2 regions of the Butyrivibrio sp. FC2001 genome follow, and region 1 is predicted to be linked to the other one. Evidence: a T-box and tRNA genes for the amino acid it is inferred to sense, from the RefSeq annotation. Region 1 holds a T-box; the other holds one or more tRNA genes.
What was found. The T-box of region 1 lies ahead of G601_RS23245 (proline--tRNA ligase). A T-box ahead of a tRNA ligase gene usually reads a tRNA of that ligase, here a tRNA-Pro.
Positions count from the first base shown of each region.

Region 2: it has a tRNA-Pro gene. The T-box ahead of G601_RS23245 (proline--tRNA ligase) is inferred to sense a tRNA for this amino acid. The anticodon was not compared.

Region 1 covers NZ_AUJH01000031.1:511-10,110, forward strand. Annotated here, with positions in the region: gene G601_RS0113190 (IS91 family transposase) at 1-997, opposite strand, end outside; gene G601_RS0113200 (MalY/PatB family protein) at 1,300-2,475, shown strand; gene G601_RS0113205 (hypothetical protein) at 2,522-2,746, shown strand; gene G601_RS26225 (hypothetical protein) at 2,748-2,891, shown strand; gene G601_RS0113215 (PstS family phosphate ABC transporter substrate-binding protein) at 2,888-3,871, shown strand; gene G601_RS0113220 (hypothetical protein) at 4,064-4,717, shown strand; gene G601_RS0113225 (hypothetical protein) at 4,714-5,682, shown strand; gene G601_RS0113230 (hypothetical protein) at 6,301-7,320, shown strand; T-box leader at 7,491-7,735, shown strand; gene G601_RS23245 (proline--tRNA ligase) at 7,922-9,600, shown strand, end outside.
Region 2 covers NZ_KE384136.1:110,966-122,596, forward strand. Annotated here, with positions in the region: gene G601_RS0121215 (sensor domain-containing diguanylate cyclase) at 1-1,704, shown strand, start outside; gene G601_RS0121220 (tetratricopeptide repeat protein) at 1,725-2,591, opposite strand; gene G601_RS25570 (hypothetical protein) at 2,607-3,200, opposite strand; gene G601_RS0121230 (M20 family metallopeptidase) at 3,227-4,711, opposite strand; gene G601_RS0121235 (amino acid ABC transporter ATP-binding protein) at 4,813-5,589, opposite strand; gene G601_RS0121240 (amino acid ABC transporter permease) at 5,573-6,361, opposite strand; gene G601_RS24525 (transporter substrate-binding domain-containing protein) at 6,480-7,457, opposite strand; gene G601_RS0121255 (LytR/AlgR family response regulator transcription factor) at 7,813-8,625, opposite strand; gene G601_RS25575 (sensor histidine kinase) at 8,645-9,934, opposite strand; tRNA gene G601_RS0121265 (tRNA-Gly) at 10,201-10,271, opposite strand; tRNA gene G601_RS0121270 (tRNA-Pro) at 10,294-10,367, opposite strand; gene G601_RS0121275 (alpha-amylase family glycosyl hydrolase) at 10,493-11,631, opposite strand, start outside.

The sequences.
Region 1 (9,600 bases):
TAAAGAATGGTTTTTTAGATGGATGAATCAGCTGGTAAAGCTTTTTGTCTGATTCTCTATGACGGCCATACACACCATAGTAACGTATCATTTTAAAGTCTTTTTCGGGTATGTGCTGGATAAGACGTTTGATGAATTCCATGGAAGGTATGGTCTCGGTGACAAGGACTTCGTCCTCATGTCTGTTGTAGTGGAAAGTGACAGTATCATGCTCTTTATCATAAGAGTCAATCCTTGAGAGGCCGATTACTGGACGACCAAGGTAGCGACCTATATATTTAGCCACTGTGTGCCTGTCAGCAAGGGTGGGTTTTGCGTAGATATAGAAACCATCTTTTTGATTTTTGTATGAGAGGGCTTTTTCTTTTTTGAACAATGCTTTCTTCTTGGGATCAGTAATACGGGCTTCCATTAGATTAAGCAGAGCTGTTTGAAAAGCATGGCGTAAGTAGTGGTAATTAAAGTGATTGACTCTGCGCCAAAAACCAGTGTCGCCTACACCACCTTCAGATATGAGGCAGTGGATATGAGGATTCCATTCTAAAGGACGACCAAATGTATGAAGAACCAGAATGTAACCAGGTGTGAAGCTCTGACTCTTGTTGATTTTGTAGAACATACGGTTAATAACACTGCTGACAGCTTCGAAAAGACAGTTAAGAAGGTCGCGGTCTTCGAGAAAGTAATGTCGTAATTCTTTTGATATGGTGAATACGCAGTGTCTGTGCTGGCAGTTTATGAGCTTGAAGGACATAGCCTGAGCACGTTTCTGTGAATACATGGCACCACATGTAGGACAGAATCTTGAATGACAACGAAAGGGAATGAATTTGAGAGTACCACAATCAGGGCAGCCGTACATGGCGCCGCCATAGGCAGGATCTCCGCAATTGAGCATCTTATCGATGTTTTCAATTTCAGTTTTGCGGGGGTGAAGAGTATATTGAATTTCTTCGTAATGATCGCGGAACAGATTTTGTAGTATGTTTCGTTTCATAAAAATCATTATGAATGAGTTGAGGCAAAAAACAACCCCCACCCCTCATGATTGAGGGGCAGGGGAGCTGAAGTGCCGCAGGCACTTTTTTATGATATAGTGAAAAAAGAAAAAAGGAGTCAGGAAATGAAAAGTTCATCTATAAGCAATAAAACGAAAGACATCATTTTCATTCTTCTGACAGCCTTCGGTTTTTCTCTTATGACATTTCAGGTGGAGATATAATTTGAGGAATGAATAGGAGGGGGATATGCTATAATTAATGGTGTTATCGTTAAGGATTTTTTGCGAGGTGCGTGAATATGTACGATTTTGTAACCTGTCCTGACAGACGAAATGCCAGCGCTTACAAGTATATAAATATGATTAAGAAAAATCCCGATGTTCCGGAGGAAATAATTCCGTTGTCTGTTGCAGACATGGAGTTTAAGAATGCACCGGAGATAGTGGATGGACTTAAGGATTATATCGGAAAAACCGTCCTTGGATATACTGCTCCAACGGATGGTTTTCTTAATGCTGTCGTAGATTGGCAAAAGAGGCGCCACAACTATGCTATAGAGAAGGAATGGATTTCGTTATCCGATGGCGTAGTGCCTGCGCTCTGCGATCTTATAAGAGCTACCACTAAGGAGGGTGAGGGAGTGATCATACTTACTCCTGTCTATTATCCCTTCAAAAAATCCATCGAGATGAATGGCAGAAAAGTTATGGATGTGGGTCTTGTCACAGATGGCAAGAGATACTCTATAGACTTTAATGCTTTAGAAAAAGCGGCTTCTGATAAGAATACAAAGCTCATTCTTTTCTGCAATCCTCACAACCCTGTGGGACGTGTCTGGACAAAAGAGGAGCTTCTTAAGGTATACGAAATCTGCGTAGCAAATGATGTCTTTATCGTTGATGACGAGATTCACAACGACCTTATAATGCCCGGATACGAGCATACCGTTATGGCTAAGGTTGCGCCAGATGCAGGAAAACACATGGCTGTATGCGTTGCTCCAAGCAAGACCTTTAACCTTGCTGCAATGCAGACATCAATGGTGATAATAGAGGATCCTGAGGTCAGGAAAGCCTTCGATAAAGAAAGATATAAGGGCTACAGAGATGCGCCGAATCCTCTTGGAATGGAGGCCTGCAGGCTTGCTTATACCCACTGTGAAAAATGGCTTGATGAATGTATCGAAGTGATCCATGGTAACGCTGTATTTTTAGAGGAGTTCATGAAGAAACACTTCCCCGAAGTCGTGGTGTATCCAATGGAAGGAACATACCTTATGTGGTGCGACTTTAATGCATGGGGCATGGCACATAAGGAGCTGGAGAAATTCATGACCGGTGAAGCGCTGCTCTTCTTGGATGAAGGCTACTGGTTTGGCACAGGCGGAGCGGGATTTGAGAGATTCAATTTGGCATGTCCGCGTTATATAATAGAAGAAGCTTTGAACAGACTGCTTAAAGTAAGGCACTGTTGATAAGCTAAAAGAGGGAATAAAAAGTTTTGTTTGGAGGGAATTGTTTATGCTTATTTTGTTGATCGCTGTGGTGATAGTTCTGTTCTTTGTAATTTCCTTAGTGCTGTGCATCCTTGATGACAAAGCAGCTAAAAAGGAAAACAGAAAACGTAATGAAGGCCTTGTGGTGCTTACTGCAATTTCAGGCGTGATGTTTGGATTTGTTATTGCAGGTGCCATTGTGGTAGGAATTCTTGCACTGCTCATTGATGCATTTATGAGGAGCATGTGATATGAGTGATAGGAAGTTTTTGGGGATTCTGATCGCAGAGATCGTGGCAGGTATTGCTATAACTGCAGCTCATGCCGCCTATATTTATTATGCATATACCAACTCCTCTATTATTTACTTTATTTCTAAGGAGTTCTGGTTATGAAAAAGCGGCTGATCATTCTTTTTTGCGCAGTACTATTTCTGGCATTAAATATCTTTTTATATGTAACAATAACAAGGCGCCTTGGCAATAACTACAGCGGAGCAACCCAGCTGAAAATGGTAGATGTTGCGAAATTCCTGCCCTTTGAGGAGGACTCGTTACTTGCAAGAACAGGTTCATCCATGCATTTTTCGGAAGGAGATGACCTGCCTGTACTTGACGGCGCAGCGGCCTTGGTTCCGGTATATGCTTCTGTTATCGACAGCATTTACCCCGAGGGGTGTGTTACCTATGAGGGCGGAAGCTTTTCGGATGATAATAAATATGGTGAGAACTTCGCCGACGACAGCGCGATGAAGTACCAGAACACCATTCGCGGCTTCGATGCCATGGTGGACGGATCTGTTGATCTTTTCTTCACAGCCCATCCGTCTGAAGACCAATTGAACTCCGCTAAGGAGAAGGGCGTAGAGCTTGAAATTGTTCCCGTGGGTCTTGAGGGCTTCGTCTTTTTTGTAAATAAAAATAACCCCGTGGATGGTCTTGCTGCCGATCAGATTCGCAAGATTTACAGAGGCGAGATAACAAACTGGGAGGATATCGGCGGAGCGCCGAGAGCCATCAATCCACTGACCAGGATAAAGGGCTCGGGAAGTCAGACCATGATGGACAAATTCATGGATAATGATATACATCCATACAGAAATGTGTTTTCGATTTTCGGAGCTTCTATAGGCTATTCCTTCCGCTATTATCTGTCAGGAATGGTAGCTAATGACAACGTGAAGATGCTTTCCATAGACGGCGTCTATCCTGATGCTGAAAACATCAAAAACGGAAGCTATCCCTTAACTGCCAGTTTCTATGTGGTATACAGAAAAGACAACACTAATGAAAATGTCAAAAAGCTCGTAGACTGGCTGCTTACAGATGAAGGACAGCAAATGATCGAAGCCTGCGGGTATGTACCGATTAACTAAATATAAAGAAAATTGACTTCCCTGATGTTGGACATCTGTTGGACAACGAATAATATAATAACAATAAATTTACAAACTTATTATATTTTGTGTATTTACTCTTGTGAGGGGGAGGACTACCATGAATATGAAACATATCGGAATATCTCTTTTTGTTTGCGCAATTATGCTGATATTTGCAGGTTGAATTTGATGAGTGATTCAGAGAAAAATTCGATTTTTTTAAATGAGTATCTGATGCACGCTGAGTGCATTTTTGCAGTCGGTACCAGTTTGGTTACAATAGCGCTTATTTATTCTCAGGGTGACGGCTTTGCCATATTTCAGGTATTGGTAAAGCTTTTCACTGTTATTACTATGTTTTTTGCTTATAAAAAATATAGCTGGGACGTAGCGAAGGGAATTATGGGCGGTGTACTCTTTTGCCTGATGTATCAGGAAGCGCATCTTGTGCTTGAGCACTTGTGGGGACAGGAGGACTTCGACGCTTACCTTGTTGTGGGCGTTCAGGGAAGTATCTATCTGGCAGCAGCCGGAATGTCCTTTCTTATGACTATCATAATCACCATCAATCACTTCATTATCAATTACGCAAAGCACGGCAATCCCGGCAACGTTATCTTAAACAGGATTGCCATTATTTATAAGTTTGTTGTTTACATCATTTTGCTGATAACAAACAGCCTGCTTGATTTTAGCAAGACCATCGAGTGGGAAACAGGATTGCAGTATCTTACGGATATCGCAATCCTTCTTCTGATTGTGAGCATAGAATCGCAGCTTGATTCCTTCAAGGTTCTCAGGCAGGAGCTTCTTAAACAAAAAAGGGAACGTAAGAATAAATGAGTATCAAAAAACGTTTATTGGGTATGTGGCTTATGTCCATGACCCTTCTTTCATTTGGAGCATATACAACCTTCTTTGTAGCACAGATGTCGGCACCCTACATTGTCTATCTGGCGCTTCCATTCCTGCTTAGCTTTGCTCTGATAATCTATTTGTGGGGAACGGAGAAGATAAAATGGAAGCCGATTAAGCTCCTTTATTACCTGTGCTATGCTGCTTCTTTTTTCGTTCTTCCTGCGTTTATTTTTATTTTCATGGGACTTATATCCCAGTACCATGTGAATATTCCGGAGAGCATAGATGCAACTAACATGCCTGTAGAGGATATACTGCCGGGCGATGAAACCACCATATACAAAACAGAAAAAGTATATGTGTTTTTCCCGGAGTATTCTGTGGTTGATCTTGAATGTGGAACGAGACCCTCCAAATCGGATGAGTCCATAACCTGGTGCTGCGGCGCAGCATTCCAGCATGCAGTTCAGATAACCTTTAAGGATGACAATATCGAAGGCGATCACGCTTCCCATGGTGTATTTTATGACAGCCCCTATGACAGGGATGCAGATGCAGCATTTACCTTTGCTAATGGGAAGTTCAGATTTGAGTTTGATGAAAAGACCAAGGCCGTTCAGACAGCAGCCAAGGCTGGAGGATCAGGCTTCATGCAGCTTGGAATGATAGATGACACTGAAGCTGTTATGGACTTCGACAGACCGAGAGCCAGATGCTACCGAACCCTCGCAGAGTTAAACGGGAATCTGTGCATAATAGATTCAGTTAAGATGATGCACTTTGATGAATTCATGGATGAGCTTGACAGGCTCGGAGTCACCAACGCTGTCTACATGGACATGGGCGCCGGATGGAATTATTCCTGGTACAGGAAGGTCGACGGAAAAGTAAGGACGCTGTTTGGACTTCCTGTTCCCTGGTCACATAACTGGATTGTGTTTAGGAAGTAAGATCTTGTTTGGAAGAGCTTCACTGTATATTGTTAGATAATCCTGTTGAAACCTGGCCCCCGCTACTTATTCCTGGTAGCGGGGGTGTTTTTTATGGAGATTTGTTTTTTATGGAGATTTGTTTTTTTATGGAGATTTGTTTTTCTTGGTACGTCAGTGCTTCTAATATTACTCTAACTGGTTGCACAAGAAATTTTTTCAATTTTTGAGTTGAGTCAGTACCGCTCAAAATGCCCAAATTGGTTGCACGAAAATTTGTTTTTTAATTTCCGGTTACGCCGATGCAGTCGATTATTACAATACAGGTTGCACGATTTTTCTCTGCGGGGATAACTTTTTGGAAGCCGTTACGTCTGGACGCGAACAAATTTGATTGCAGATTGAACAAATAATTTTTGCTGTTACGCCAGCTAATTGCATTTAACAATTTCAGGTTGAAAGAAAAAATGTAAAAGTGATTTTGCGTCAGTCAGAATTGAGAAATATGATAATTCCGGATGAACCAGCCCTATGCTTAGAACAATATTTTTTACCTTTGTTGGACATGTGTTGGACAGGGGTAATTATTATGGTACTTGTAAATGACACATCAAAATATTTTCTTATGAGGAGGAAGATATGAGGGATAGAGTTTATGGAAAAGTTATTGCAGCAGCAATGATAACAGCAATGTCTGGAATGCTCATGGCAGGATGCGGAAGCCAGGGAGCAGCTCCGGAGAGCGCAGTTACAGAAGAGGCTGTAGAAACAACTGAGGAAGCTGCAACAGAGAACATCGATGATACGGAAGCAGCAACCACAGCAACACCTGACAAGGTTGACGAGAGTATTGATGGGGAGTCAGAGGAAATCGCAGCAGGCACATACTTCAAAAAGGGAGTATATGCCAACTACACAAAGGAAACTGAGAGCGAAGATAAAACATACTTCTACGTATTCTCAGAGGACTGGTATGGATACACAGAAGACGGAACAACAGGAATGGGACTTCCGTTTGATGTAACTGAGGAAGGCGACTCAGTAAGGTTTACGTTTGGAGGAAAAGAAGAAGCAGAAAGCGTATTAAAAATCGCATCATCAGAGGATGGCAAGGTAACAGGCGCATTTGAAGATGGTATTGAGCAGATATGGGAGCTTCTTCCTGATGTAGATCCTAAAAGCTTTAGCGCTGAGAACTATGTGAATGGACCTGAGAACAGTGTTTACCATGATGGACTTGGCTGGAACATCAAATATGATGCAAACAAGTTTACAGTAACACCTCAGAATGGTCAGGTTTTCATCGTATATCAGGGTGAAGGAGCAGGAACCAACTGCATCACAGTTACATACACTGTAGAGGATGGTGGAGAAGGCGCTATCAAGGCACTTGGGGAGTCCTGGGGTAGCGACAAGACCACATACTCAGAGGGGATTTTCCCCGGAACAGAGGATGTAAAAGGCTATTGGGCAACATTACCGCCTGCAGAAGAAGGCTCAGGATTATATGAGACAGCAGTAGGAAGAGATTTCCTTGAAGGCGCACTTATATTTGAACTTACAGGACACAACAGTGGTGATGAAGAGAAGGATATGGAAGTCTCTGATGAGATGGCAGCTATTATCGATTCTCTGACATTTACTAATTACGAGCAGTGAGATCTCTTGAGGGGTAGATTATGAACAATAGATTAAAAGTAACAACTTTTATATTTATCGCTGCGATCACACTTGGAGCGTGCTGCATTTGCAGCGCCTCCTGCTGTGGCTTTGTTTCGATTTATCCATGAGAAGGCTTGATTTTTTTTCAATATAGATTAAAATAACATACAAATGCTAAGAACAGAAATAGTAGATGTCTTGAGACCTTCAGAGAGGAGCCGGCTGGTGGAAGGCTTTGGTTTTCGGATATTGAACCCGTCTGGGAGCAGCAGAAGGGAAAACTGATTTATTCAGAAACTTCTGACGGAGGTCACCGTAATCATAGGCATGTGAGTGTCAGCTCACAGTGAGGTGCAGGTATTTAGCCTGAATTTAGGTGGTAACGCGGATAAAACTATTATTCGTCCTAAGTATACAAATAGAGTATGCTTAGGACTTTTTTATTTCTTCGAAATAAAAAAGCGCTCCGCGAGGATGCACACTCGCGCGAAAGGAATATATTGCTTACAGCAATCGCGCTCGGCGCAAGAATTTCGCAAGCGAAATTCTATTCTATGCATTATAGAATGTTTTACTTTTTTTGAAAGGAGTTATTATCATGAAACTTAGCAAATTAGTCGGAGTAAGGTTTAAGGAAAAGCCTGCATACTGCGTAATCGACAGCCACACCTTCAGTCTTCGTGGCGGTTATATAAAGCGTGTATCAAACGGTATTTTTTCACTCTACACTCCCATGAAGAGAGTTACTCAGAACATCGAGAAGATCCTCAGAGAGGAAATGGATGCTGTTGATTGCCAGGAGGTTATGTTACCTGTAGTTCTTCCCGGATCACTTTGGGAGGAGTCAGGACGTTACGAGAGCGTAGGAGAAGAGCTTTTAAGATTCAAGGATAGAAATGATACTCCTATGGTACTTGGTATGACCCATGAGGAGGCTGCTGTACATCTTGCAAGAGAGTACGGAAGCACCTATGCAAATTATCCCTTCGCTTTTTATCAGATCCAGACCAAGTATCGTGATGAAGCTCGTCCCAGAGCTGGTCTTATAAGAGTTCGTGAGTTTACCATGAAGGATGCTTATTCCTTCCATACTTCTCAGGAGGACCTCGAGAACTACTATGACAAGATGGCAAGAGCCTATGACAGAATTTTTGAGAGAGCAGGAATTCCTGATGTAATCTCAGTTAAGTCCGATTCAGGAATGATCGGTGGAAGCGTATCTCACGAGTACATGCTTCTTACAGACGCCGGAGAGGATTCAATAGTTCTCTGCGATGACTGTGGCTACAGTGCAAACATGGAGGCAGCAGACACAACAGTTGATAACTCCGGATGCACACCTGCAGGCGAGCTTAAGAAGGTTCACACTCCCGGCTGCAAGACCATCGAAGAAGTATGTGATTTCCTTCACAGCAAGGTTGAGGAGTCATGTAAAGCAGTTGTTTACCAGATAAACGCTACAGACGAATTCGTTGTTGTATTTATCCGCGGAGACTATGAGGTCAACGAGACCAAGCTTGTTAACTATCTCCATGAGGACGTTCATCCAGGTGAGATTACTGAGGATTGCGGACTTGTTGCAGGCTACTGCGGACCTTACGAGCAGAATGCTAAGTGCAGAATCATTTATGATAAGTCACTTGAGGGTATTGAAAATCTGTGTTGCGGCGGTAACGAGACAGATTACCACTACACAGGTCTCAATATTAAGAGAGATATCGGCGACGTTGAGTATGTTGATGTCAGCAAAATCCGTGACGGTGACATCTGCCCCTGTTGCGGTAAGAAGACTATCAGAATCAGCCGTGGTATTGAGGTTGGTAATATTTTCCAGCTTGGTACAAAGTATTCAAAGAGCATGGGAATGACCTATACTGATGAGGACGGAACTTCAAAGACACCTATCATGGGTTGCTATGGTATCGGTGTAGGACGTCTTGCTGCAAGTATCATGGAAGCAAAGCACGACGACAAGGGACCTATCTGGCCCATCACCGTTGCTCCCTGGAAGGTTCATGTTTGCTGCATGAGAAGAGACGACGATGCATGCAGAGAGGCAGCAGATAAGATTTACGAAGAGCTTACAAACTTAGGTATAGATGTGCTCTATGATGACAGAGATGTTCGCGCAGGTGTTATGTTCGCTGACGCAGATCTTCTCGGGGTTCCCGTACGTGTTATTGTCGGCCCCAAGGCTCTTGCAAGCGGAGAGATCGAGCTTTGCACAAGAGATAAGAGTATTCAGCTTAGCGTTAAAAAGGACGATATAATCGCTGA
Region 2 (11,631 bases), on a different contig from region 1:
ATCCGTGAATGGGCGGCAGAAATCCCTGAGAGGGATAATGCTGCCATTTTTCATATATATGCGCCTTATAACCGTGAGAACATTATTGAACTGGTAAATGATGCCCGTAATACTATCCTTCGTATAGCGCCTGATATTCCGATTATAGGCTGCAGTGCAACGGGTGAGATACTTGAAGGTCAAATGAATGATGATGATATAGTTGTGACACTTATGATTTTCGAAGATCCCGCAACTCATGTGGAAGTGTTCTCAACCTACGCTGCCCCAGAGGAATACGATGATTATGAGTTTGTTAAATACGCGCGGAATCTCTCAGGTCTTAAAGGCATTGAGCTTCTCACCGCATGCTCCTATCAGCGTCTTGAAGCTGCCGGTAATATCTACGATAAGCTTCCTGAAGAAATCGTATTTTTTGGTGGGGTTGCAGTAGGCACTTCTGATCACGAGCAGTTCGTTTTTGCAAACAATCATGAATGCAGCAATACAGGGTCCGTCTTTGTATTTTATGTGGGACCTGAATTATATATCCAGCCGCATCGCATATTTGGCTGGAAGGCCATCGGTTATCCCATGCAGGTAACAAGATCAGACGGCGATTTGGTATATGAAATAGATGAAAAGCCTGCATACGATGTATATGACCATTATCTGCAGATTAAAAATGATTCCAATTTTTTCTATGATGCTCTTGAATTCCCGTTTGAGGTTCAGGTGGATGAGAATACCAAATATATCAGACATGCAAAATCCGTAAATCCCGACGGTTCTATTGTTATGTCCACCAACGTCCCCCAGGGCAGCTATGTAAGACTGACCTATGGCGATCCCAGAAGAATTATTGCGCACACAAAGCAAACAGGGCTGCTTGTCAGAGATTTTGCACCTCAGGTCGTACTCATTATCAATTGCATGGGGCGTAAGCTTTTCTGGGGAGGCAAGGAAAACATAGAAATCTCAGAAGTATCAAAATATATGAAGATTACCGGCTTTAGCGCTCTTGGTGAAATTGTGCGCTATAAGGGGAATACTGTTCTGCACAACCTGTCTATTGTCGCAATTGCCATGCGAGAAGGCGCAGCAAAAGCTCCGCTTGAACTCAATATAGAAAAATGCGAAAAAGCATCGGGCATGCCCCTTGCTGCCCGCCTTGCTATTTTCATAAATACCATAACAGAAGAACTGATGGAGAAGAATACTCAGCTTGGCGATATGCTCTACAAGGCGTCTCACGATGCGTTGACACGCCTCCTTAACCGCGGAGCTATGGATCGCCTGATAGACGAGATAAATGAAGATAAAAGTACCCCCGTATGTCATCTGATCATGTTTGACATAGATAACTTCAAACAAATCAATGATCAGTATGGTCACAGCGAGGGTGATAAAGCATTAAAGCTTGTTTCGGAATATCTTATCCAGCATATCTGCGCTCTTCCCGGAGTTGAAGCCGGACGCTGGGGTGGTGAAGAATTCATGATCCTTTTGCACAGATACCCCGATGCTCAGGTATATGAGCTCGCAGAGAATATCAGGAAGCAGATTAGCATTCTATCTGCCTCCGTAGTTCCTTTTACTATAAGTATTGGTACCACCAAGCATCAAAATGGCGAAAACCTTTCTGATACCATAAACCGCGTGGATGCTCTGCTCTATAAAGCAAAGAACAGCGGTAAAAATAAGGTATGCTGCGATTTCATTTAAAGAATAAATAGTGATTTGTTTTACGCGTTGGCAGCCTGAGCATTCTGCGCGAACTTACTCTTTAATTCCTCGTACTTCGGAATATATTTCTGTACATACGCCATCTGCGGTGCATGCTGAATAGCATAGCCATAAGCCACAGCAGCTTCCATCTCATTACCCCTTGCAAGCTCAATATTACCAAGCTGAATGTAGTTTGTTACGCAGTTGAAGGTGCTTCTTGCCCTCTCTGACTGCTGGATAGACTTTTTGATCATCTCTGCAGCTCCATCGTAATCACCTTCAGCAATTTTCCATCTTGCCTCAAGTCCAGTACGCATTCTCTCCATATACTTAGGAGCTTTTCCGAAATTATACTCCATCATAACCTCGTTATAGAGCTTATAGAACTCATCCTTTTGTCCATTCATCAGATAAAGTGCCGCAAGATTTGCTTTGGCATTAATCTTAATCCACTTTTTCTTTGACTGGTCAATCTCAGCCTTAAGCACACTTTCAGCGCTCTTAAAACCTGCACTGTACATGTATGCCACTGAATAGAATGAACGGATATATCTTATATCCTCCTCAAACAGTTTGTTATGTGCCACACGCATGAAGGCTTCCATGAACTTGGGAAGGTCACAGTAAACCAGCATGACACTCACAAATCTGCTATATAAAGTCCTTCTATGTATAAGCATAAGGATCAGATACAAAAACATTACAAGTATCATCACTCTGTTACGTGCATGATTTATGCCGGTAAGCAGCGTCAAAACAGAATTCAAAATCAAAACGATTGAAGACATGATAACTACAAAAATATAAATGCCGCCCTGGATCATGAATCGATCTGCGACCTGCTTTGCTGTAAGCTCTGCATTGCTTTTTCTATTAAATAACATTGTCAGTTCCCTCCATTAGAATTCGTAATCGCCGTAGAGTTCGCTAAAAACATCCTCAAACTCATCTTCGCCTATGGGAACTTCAGTTACCATCGGTATGCCGTTTTTCACTGCAATTGTCAGCTTGGTCGGTCCATCTAAATAGAAAGCCTCACATGAAAAGTCGGTGGGCTCTGCATTCTGAATCACCTTTACAAGCTCCTTCGCTGCAGCTGCTGCCTCCGCATCGTTTGTATCACCACCTATTGCAGGACCTGTAGGGCCACTGTATATGTAGATGTAAATCTCCTTACCATTCTTATCAGTTGCGATGATGTTATACGCATAGAGATTTTCCAGGTCCTTAGTAGTGTATGCAGGCTCTCCGAAAAGAGTCCTCACCTGCCCATAGGCCATAGCAAGATCATGCTCATAGTCCATGGTGTCGTACACATGACAGATCTGTGCACCCATAAAATCAAATGTTTCTGCCTCCTCTTCGGTTGCCGCTCTGAAAGTATAGTTATGACTGCCAAGATCAAACTTAGGTTTTTCAAAAAATGACTTATACCCCAAAACTATGAGCGTTAAAATGCAAACCACAAGGAAAAATCTTTCCGCTTTTCTCATACGTTCCCTCCGTATTTTTTATTTATTTATAAAAGTGCTTCTGCAACAGCACCCTCCGGAATAGGGCACACATAGCCGGAAGCTGTTCGCTTCTCAAACTCTGCCTTTGCCTCCTTTAAAATTTCCGGATTCTCATATAAATCTATCGCTGCAGCACACATCACTTTTCCTGCATGGACAGCAGACTTGTGACCGATATCAGTTCTCGCAGATGCCACATTCTGCCAGCTGTGTCCGGGGCATCCATTAGGCCAGGCCGCTACATGAATCTGTGCCGTCGGGCAATTCCAGCTGACGTCCCCCACGTCAGTTGATGAAGGCTTAAAGGCTTCCCCCATGTAATGAGGAAGCAAAAAACCATTCATTCCGTAATCAGCATCAGAATCTGATATCCCATTTTTTGTACAGCTGTTTTTATATTCAGCCTGCATCTTTATAGCCATGTCTGCATAATCCGCATCCATCATAGATCCTGTTCCGGGTGCATTGTCATGCCCCTCGTAGGTCATCGCCAGCTTCCCTGCGTATTCAAGCTCCTCCTTAGAATAGATCGGAACTCCCAGCTCTTCGAAGTTTTTATACAGCACTTTTTCCAGAGCTCTGTTGGTCACCGTATCAGACAGCCCATCAATGAACTTCCTGTCAAAAGTAGTCTCTGTCATAAGCGCAGCACCTTCCGCAATCTTATCAACGCGCTTCTGAAGCTCTACCGCCTCCGCAACATGATTGGAACGAACCATGTAGAGAACCTGTGCCTTGGGCTGAACCACGTTGGGACTCACGCCACCTGCATCGGTTATGGCATAGTGCACGCGGGCCTTGTTGCTCATGTGCTCTCGTAAAAACTGCACGCCTATATTCATAAGCTCTACCGCATCAAGAGCGCTCCTTCCCATCTCAGGAGCACCGGCTGCATGGGATGCTGTTCCATTGAAGGTGTAGCTGACCTGGATACATGAATTAGATGATCCTGTAACAACCTCGTTGCAGTCCTCTGGATGCCATGTAAGTGCAGCATCAAGCTTTTGCCACTCACCATCACGGGCCATGAACGCTTTTGATGCACAGCCCTCTTCACCGGGGCAACCATAGAGAATGACTGTCCCCTGACAGTTATTATTCTCAAGGTAATACTTAATTCCGATAGCTGCTGCAAGAGCTCCTGCCCCCAGAAGATTGTGTCCGCAGCCATGGCCGCTTCCACCCTGGATGAGAGGCTTCTCTGTAAGCGCTCCTCCCTCTTGTGAAAGGCCTGAGAGCGCATCATATTCAGCAAGTATGCCTATCACAGGCTTACCCTGTCCATAGCTCGCAGAAAAAGCCGTGGCAATATTGCAGATTCCCTTCTCTACTGTAAAGCCTTCTTTTTCAAGGACCTCACAGTACAGGTCACAGGACTTATACTCCTGCAAAGAGAGCTCTGCATACTCCCATATCTTATCAGCAACGTCATTTATAAGCTGAGTCTTTGTTTCAATTTTTTCAATTGCCTGTAATTTGGCGTCATTCATTTTAGGCACCTCACTTTTTGCAACAATTAAGTATAGTAAAAGCTGACAGATGATTCAAGCATCCGTCAGCTTATAAAGCGTGTATTTTTACCGTTTATTGTTTACAGCACCTTGCTCAAAAATTCCTGAAGTCTGGGGTGCTTGGGATGTTCGAAGATCTCCTCAGGAGTTCCGTGCTCCAAGAGTTTTCCATCTGCCATAAAAAGCACGCGGTTACCAACCTCTCTTGCAAAGCCCATCTCGTGAGTAACAACAACCATTGTCATTCCTTCCTTTGCAAGCTGCTTCATAACGTCAAGAACTTCGCCAACCATCTCAGGATCAAGCGCAGATGTGGGCTCATCAAAGAGCATTACCTCAGGCTCCATCATAAGCGCACGAACGATGGCGATACGCTGCTTCTGACCACCGGAGAGCTGAATAGGATATGCATCAGCCCTGTCCTTAAGTCCTACTCTGTCAAGGAGCTCTAAGGCCTTTTTCTTTGCCTCTTCCTCGGAAACCTTCTTAACCTTCATAGGCGCAAGAATCATGTTCTGCATAATTGTCTTATGAGGGAAAAGATTAAAGTGCTGGAATACCATTCCCATCTTCTGTCTGTGAAGATCGATGTCCACCTTAACCCACTTGCCGTTTTCATCCTTGTATTTTTTCTTGGTGATATCCACATCATCAAAGAGGATTGCTCCGCCTGTGGGCTCCTCAAGGAGATTTAAGGAACGAAGGAAGGTTGATTTTCCACTTCCTGAAGGCCCTATAACAACCATTACGTCGCCCCTGTCTATATCTATGGACACACCGTCAAGTGCCTTTATTTTTCCAAAATTATAGTGTTTTTCAAGGTCTGTAACCTGGATAAGCTTATCTCTTGTCTCCACGGCTCATCCTCCTTTCAAAATATGCGATCACCTTACTTGTAGGGAAGCACAGGCAGAAGTAAATGGCTGTCGCTACAAGGAGCGGCTCGATAATGATGAAGGTTGCTCCTCTTACGGCATTTACTGCTGACATGATATCCTGCACACCGATTGTGTAAGTGATAGCAGATTCCTTGATGATAACAACAAACTCGTTTGCTATTGCAGGGAGAATGTTTTTAATAGCCTGGGGCAGAATAATATATCTCAGATTCTGGAACTGGTTCATGCCAAGAGATCTGGCAGCCTCAGTCTGTCCGCCATCGATTGACTGGATACCGGAACGCATAATCTCACAAAGATAAGCGCCTGAGTTCATTCCAAGAGCAACTACGCCAGGGAAAAATCTCTCGAATTTGATGAAGCCCATAAATGTAAAGCTGGGAAGCTCAATGAGCGCACCAAATACGCCGTAGTAGATGATTGCCACCTGAACGATTACAGGTGTTGATCTCAGTATCTCTACATACGCAGTCGCAAGAAAATCCAGCGGATTAAATTTTCCTAATGCAACGCCTATGCCCTTCTCGCGCTGATGGCCTTCCTTATCAAGTCCAAGAAAAGCCAGCGGATAAAATCTTGACATCCTCATTGTTGAAAGAAGAAGTGCAAGAATAAAACCGATTGCAACAGTAAAAAGTGAAAGCATTACCGTAACAACCATACCCTGCCAGAACAGGCTGGCATAAGGCGAGATCTTAGAAAAATTTTCAATTTGAATAAAGCTGTCCATATTATTCCTTATCTCCAAAATTTTGGTAATTTTTTTACATTATAGCATGAAATGGACTCGGAAATAACTACATTCCCGAGTCCAGAATTTGTTCTGATATTAAGTCAGAAGAAAATCATCAGTTCTCAAGAAGACCCTCGATGATCTCTCCGCTTGCCTGCTCATTAGCAGTAGCAACAAACTCGTCCATTTTTCCTTCTTCCTTAGCCTTGGTAATAGCTGCGTTAACAGCATCCTTAAGAGCATCGTTACCCTTGCTGATACCGATAGCAGAACCCTCAGCTCCCTCGTAAGGAACCTCAAGTACTACGCAAAGCTCAGGATAGTTCTTAGCATAGCTCTCAGCAACTGCTGTCTCGATGTAAGCACCATCAAGCTTACCAGCAAGAAGCTCAGCGATGATGTCTGTAACCTTTGTGAGCTGAATGATCTCAGCATCAGGGCTGTTGGTCTGAGCAAGGTCAACCTGAATAGCACCTGTCTGAGCACCAACCTCGATATCAGGGTTGTTCAGATCCTCAAGGCTCTGGAACTTATCCTTGTTATCCTGTACGCATACGAAGGACTGACCGCCTTCATAGTAGATATCCGAGAAGTCCATGATTGACTCACGCTTCGGATCGGGTGAAAGACCTGCAACACCAAGGTCAACTGCCTTTGTCTGAAGCTCCATAAGAACGCCATCGAAATCAACAGGCACAACCTCAAGCTCAAGTCCAAGCTCATCAGCGATGTACTGAGCAAGTGCGATATCAAAGCCTGCAAGAGAAGGTGTTCCGTCCTCTCCTACTGAATAGAACTCGTAGGGAGCAAAGTCAGGAGAAGTAGCAACTGTAAGCTTACCAGGTGTTACAGTTGAAATCTCAGCTGAAGCTGCTGCATCAGTGCTCTCCTCTGTGCTCTCTGTCTCTGCTGCGTCAGCACTCTCTTCTGTGCTCTCTGCCTCTGTAGCATCAGCGCTCTCCTCTGTGCTCTCTGCTGCTGTAGCCTCAGTGCTCTCAGCTTCTGTTGCTGTGCTTGCTGATGAACCGCCACAAGCTGTCATACTAAATGTCATAACTCCGGTTAAAATAGCTGCGATAAGTTTCTTCTTCATAATATGCCTCCTTAAATATTCATATATGCAAAACATCATGCATAAATATACATTTTCGTTTCGGTTTTATACATAATAATACACTTGATGTATTTTATCAACCCCATATAATAAAAAAAATCAAGAAAAAATATTATTTATTTTTCTCGCGGCTGTCTGAGCACATTGGAACGTGGGAAATGAAAAAGGCGCCTGCAGAATGCAAGCGCCTCTCTCATCCTTAATTATTATAGAGGGAACTATATAATAGAGGAAATCATTTGGGACTTTATTGTCTCATATTTAGTGTCACAAAAGTGTCACAAGGTTCAAATCCAGTATTTAAGCCAATCTCAAACGTTTTCGTGAACTATTTTCACCACATTCCGTCAGAAAGTTGAAAAAGTTTTCCTAAAGTTGGCTCTGCCCAGCTGTACTGGTTCATATATTCACCGGTAAAGCCTGTATCATCCCTTTTCCCGTCCAGGAAATCAAAGTAATCGCAGTCAAAATATTCCTTGTTAATACCGGCTTCTCCACGTCTTCTGATGAGTGCTTCAGAACAGCCCAGCTCAGCAAATATTCTTGCCATATCGGCAAAAAGATTTCTCATATAAGATCTGTGACTTCCGGCGTCATCCTCATCCTGCCAGATTTTTTCCATGATCTGGTTAAAGGTCCTCATGGCGCCGTTAGCATCTATAAGCACTGCCAAAAGCTCTCTGGTCTTAGTGTATACAAAATCCAGCGGCACTCCGTTTTCAGTGAATACCTCGAATTCGCCAAAAGTATGCACGCGAAGCTTGTGGGACTGAACCGGAGCCACGCTCTCCTCAGGGAATCTCAAGTGCTCAAACTCGGATTTCACCTTGGCTGCCGTAACAGGCTTCATTATATATCCACTTGCATAAAGTCCGAAGGCTTCCTTCATATAATCAGAATATCCGGTTACAAAGATAATATTTATTCTGGGATTTTTTTCCTGAAGCTTCTTGGCGATATTTATTCCGTTCTCGGTTCTCATCTCGACATCAAGAAATGCAACCTGCGGTTTAATCTGGTCCACTTTCTCCAATGCCTTTTCACCACTGGTAAAGCCCTCTACTCTGGCTGAAGGCTGCGCCTTTTTTATGGCACTTATGCATCCCTCAAGCGCCAGTTCTTCATCATCTACAGCAATAATATTCATTGAAATCCATACCTTTTCATTATTCGTTTTTAGGAATCTTAATGGTCGCCTTTGTTCCGACGCCCTTGGTACTTTCAATAATGAGAAGCCCGTTGCACATGGTAAGAAGCCTCTCCTTCAGATTATCAAGACCGATGTGAAGGCCGCCTCCCTGCTCAATATCACTGAGGTCAAAGCCTACACCGTCGTCCTCGACAACAACATAATAATAATCTTCTTCGGAAAAGCTTTCAATATGAATCGTTCCGCCATTTTCCTTCTTATGAATACCATGCTTTACGGCATTCTCAGCAAGAAGCTGCACGGAAAGCGCGGGAAGTGCAAAAAAATCATCCTTTATATCATACTCAATAGTAAGCTTATCCCTGAACCTCATTTTTTCAAGACTGAGGTAATTGGACACGTGCTCCATCTCCTTGCGGAGCGGTATGCAGTCAGCAAGCTCAATACTGCCAAGATTACCCCTAAGATAATCTGAAAAGCGTCCAATGGCTTCCTGAGCCTCTTCGGGGTCCTTTTCACAAAGAACGTATATCGAGTTCAAAACGTTGTACAGAAAGTGCGGCTTGATCTGACTAAACAGAATCTTGATCCTGTCTCTCGAAATCTTATCCTCCTGCTCCAAAATAAGCCTCTCCTGCTCGTATTGGAACGTATTGTCCATGAAAATCAGTGACAAACAGAAGCTGTAGGGCAAGACCTCAAGCTCCGGAACGAAGGATCTGATAAACACACCGATAAGCGGGAAGAATACGATGGACAAAAGAATCATGACGCTATCAGTTTTCAGGTACTGCCGATACACGATCATGTACACCACCGACAAAAGCATGATGGAATAACCACCCACCTGTCCTATAAAGTAAAGCGCACCCTTTTCAAAGGTCTGTCCGTCATAGTTAACTACAACTCCCTTAAACAGAGATATTACCCAAAAGACTGAATAAATCACAATAAGGGGCATTACAAAGCCTCGGATCTCCAGACTTTTACCGCTCATTCTGGAAATATAATACGTGACATACAATGAATAAAAACCCAGGAGAATGTAAAATCCTACGAAATACATGGAATATGCAACTCTAAGAAGGAGCGTCAGAAGTGTCTCGTCCTTAATCACGCACACAAAAATCTTAGCCGCCAAAACCGCTGCAAGCATGACCGAATCAGCGAACAACATCTTCGTAAACTGCATACGCTCTCTGTTGGTCGCCTTTCGCATGTGAATATCCCCGAAAAGCTTAATATCCATTATAGCTAACATGAATGCGGATATTCCTATATTTACATAATCCATACTGTGATCCATGATTTGACCTGCCTTCTAAAAAAATCTGTTTATATTATACAACTATCTCAGTATTTTAGAGTTATTGGGAGTTAAGCGGGTGATGGGGCGAGCGCGGTCCGGGGGACCGCAAGTTTGCGAGCCGACCGTTGCTAGAGGTCCGGGGGACCTCTGCTCAGCAACGACCGGAACGGAGTGTAGACGCGGAGGCGAGATACGAACCCTGGGTTCGTGATCTCGCCTGCTTAACAAAAAGACCTAGGTTAAAAACCTAGGTCTTTTTGTTAAGCGGGTGATGGGAATCGAACCCACGTATCCAGCTTGGAAGGCTGGTGTTCTACCATTGAACTACACCCGCATGTATTATATTAAGCTGTCGATCGGGGTGACAGGATTCGAACCTGCGACCTCCTGGTCCCAAACCAGGCGCTCTACCAAGCTAAGCCACACCCCGTTTGGAAGCGTTTGTGTTTCATTACCTGACCCGCAACGCAAGTACAATTATATCACCGCGAGTCAGGATGTCAACACTATTTTCAAAAAAAATTGCAAAATTTTTTATAGTTATTTTTTGCACGTTTAAATGATAATAATTGGTTCACCATAGCACTGTACTCCACCGCGGAAAACCTCTATTTCTCTGCCATCCACAAGGTTCTTATACATACCATCGTCGAGAGGTACTCTTACATTAGATGTAGCTCCCTGCAATGCAAAAACTCCAACTGCCTTCTTTTCTTCCTTAGAAAAAGTTGCAACAACAGTATCATTTTCACACGAAGCACACTCAAAAATGCCCTCTGCAAATATCTCATTCTTCTTTATCTTAGAAAGATCACTTATAAATACAGACATATCTATTCCATTTTCAGGCTTCAAAGATATCGTATCCTTATCAAAAAGGCTCGGCAGGTGTGAAGCTCCAAACTCCTGCCCTGCATAAATAAAGGATACTCCCTTCTGGAAGAATAAAAATGCAGTGAAATTTCTAAGCTCCTTTTCATCAGGAATAAGGAAATGCGCCCTGGTCTGATCATGATTTTCAAGAAAATGCATTTTCACATAGTTATCCGGATAAATTACCTCCTGCCGATTCAGGCCCTCAACATATTTCGAGATGGGATTTTTCCCGCATAAATACCCTGATAAGTAAGGATATATATCATAATCGTAGCTGATATCAAAAGCCCCGAAAATCTCGCCGTCACTGTGCGCAGTTATTCCGCGTCCTCTTAAATGTGTAAGGAACTCATACTCAATTGATTCTGCAAGCCAGATGCAATCAGGACAAACCTCCGTAACCTCTTTTCGTGCTCTCTCCCAGAAAGCCACAGGCACCATAGGCGCCACATCACAGCGGAAACCGTCCACTATTTCTGCCCAGTATTTAAGGGTCTCTATCTGATAATCCCACAAATCTTCATTAGAATAATCAAGATCGATAATGTCGCTCCAGTCACCGACACGGTTTCCAAAGGAACCATCCTCCTTATGGTAAAACCACTCAGGATGCTCTTTTGCCAAAACAGAGTCCGGTGAAGTATGGTTGTAAACCACATCGATGATGCATTTCATGCCCTTTTCATGGATAGAATTCACAAGGCTCCTGAAGTCCTCCAGAGTACCAAACTCAGAGTTCACCGCGCGGTAATCGCTAATTGCATAGGGCGAACCAAGGCTTCCCTTGCGGTTCTTTGCTCCAACGGGATGAATAGGCA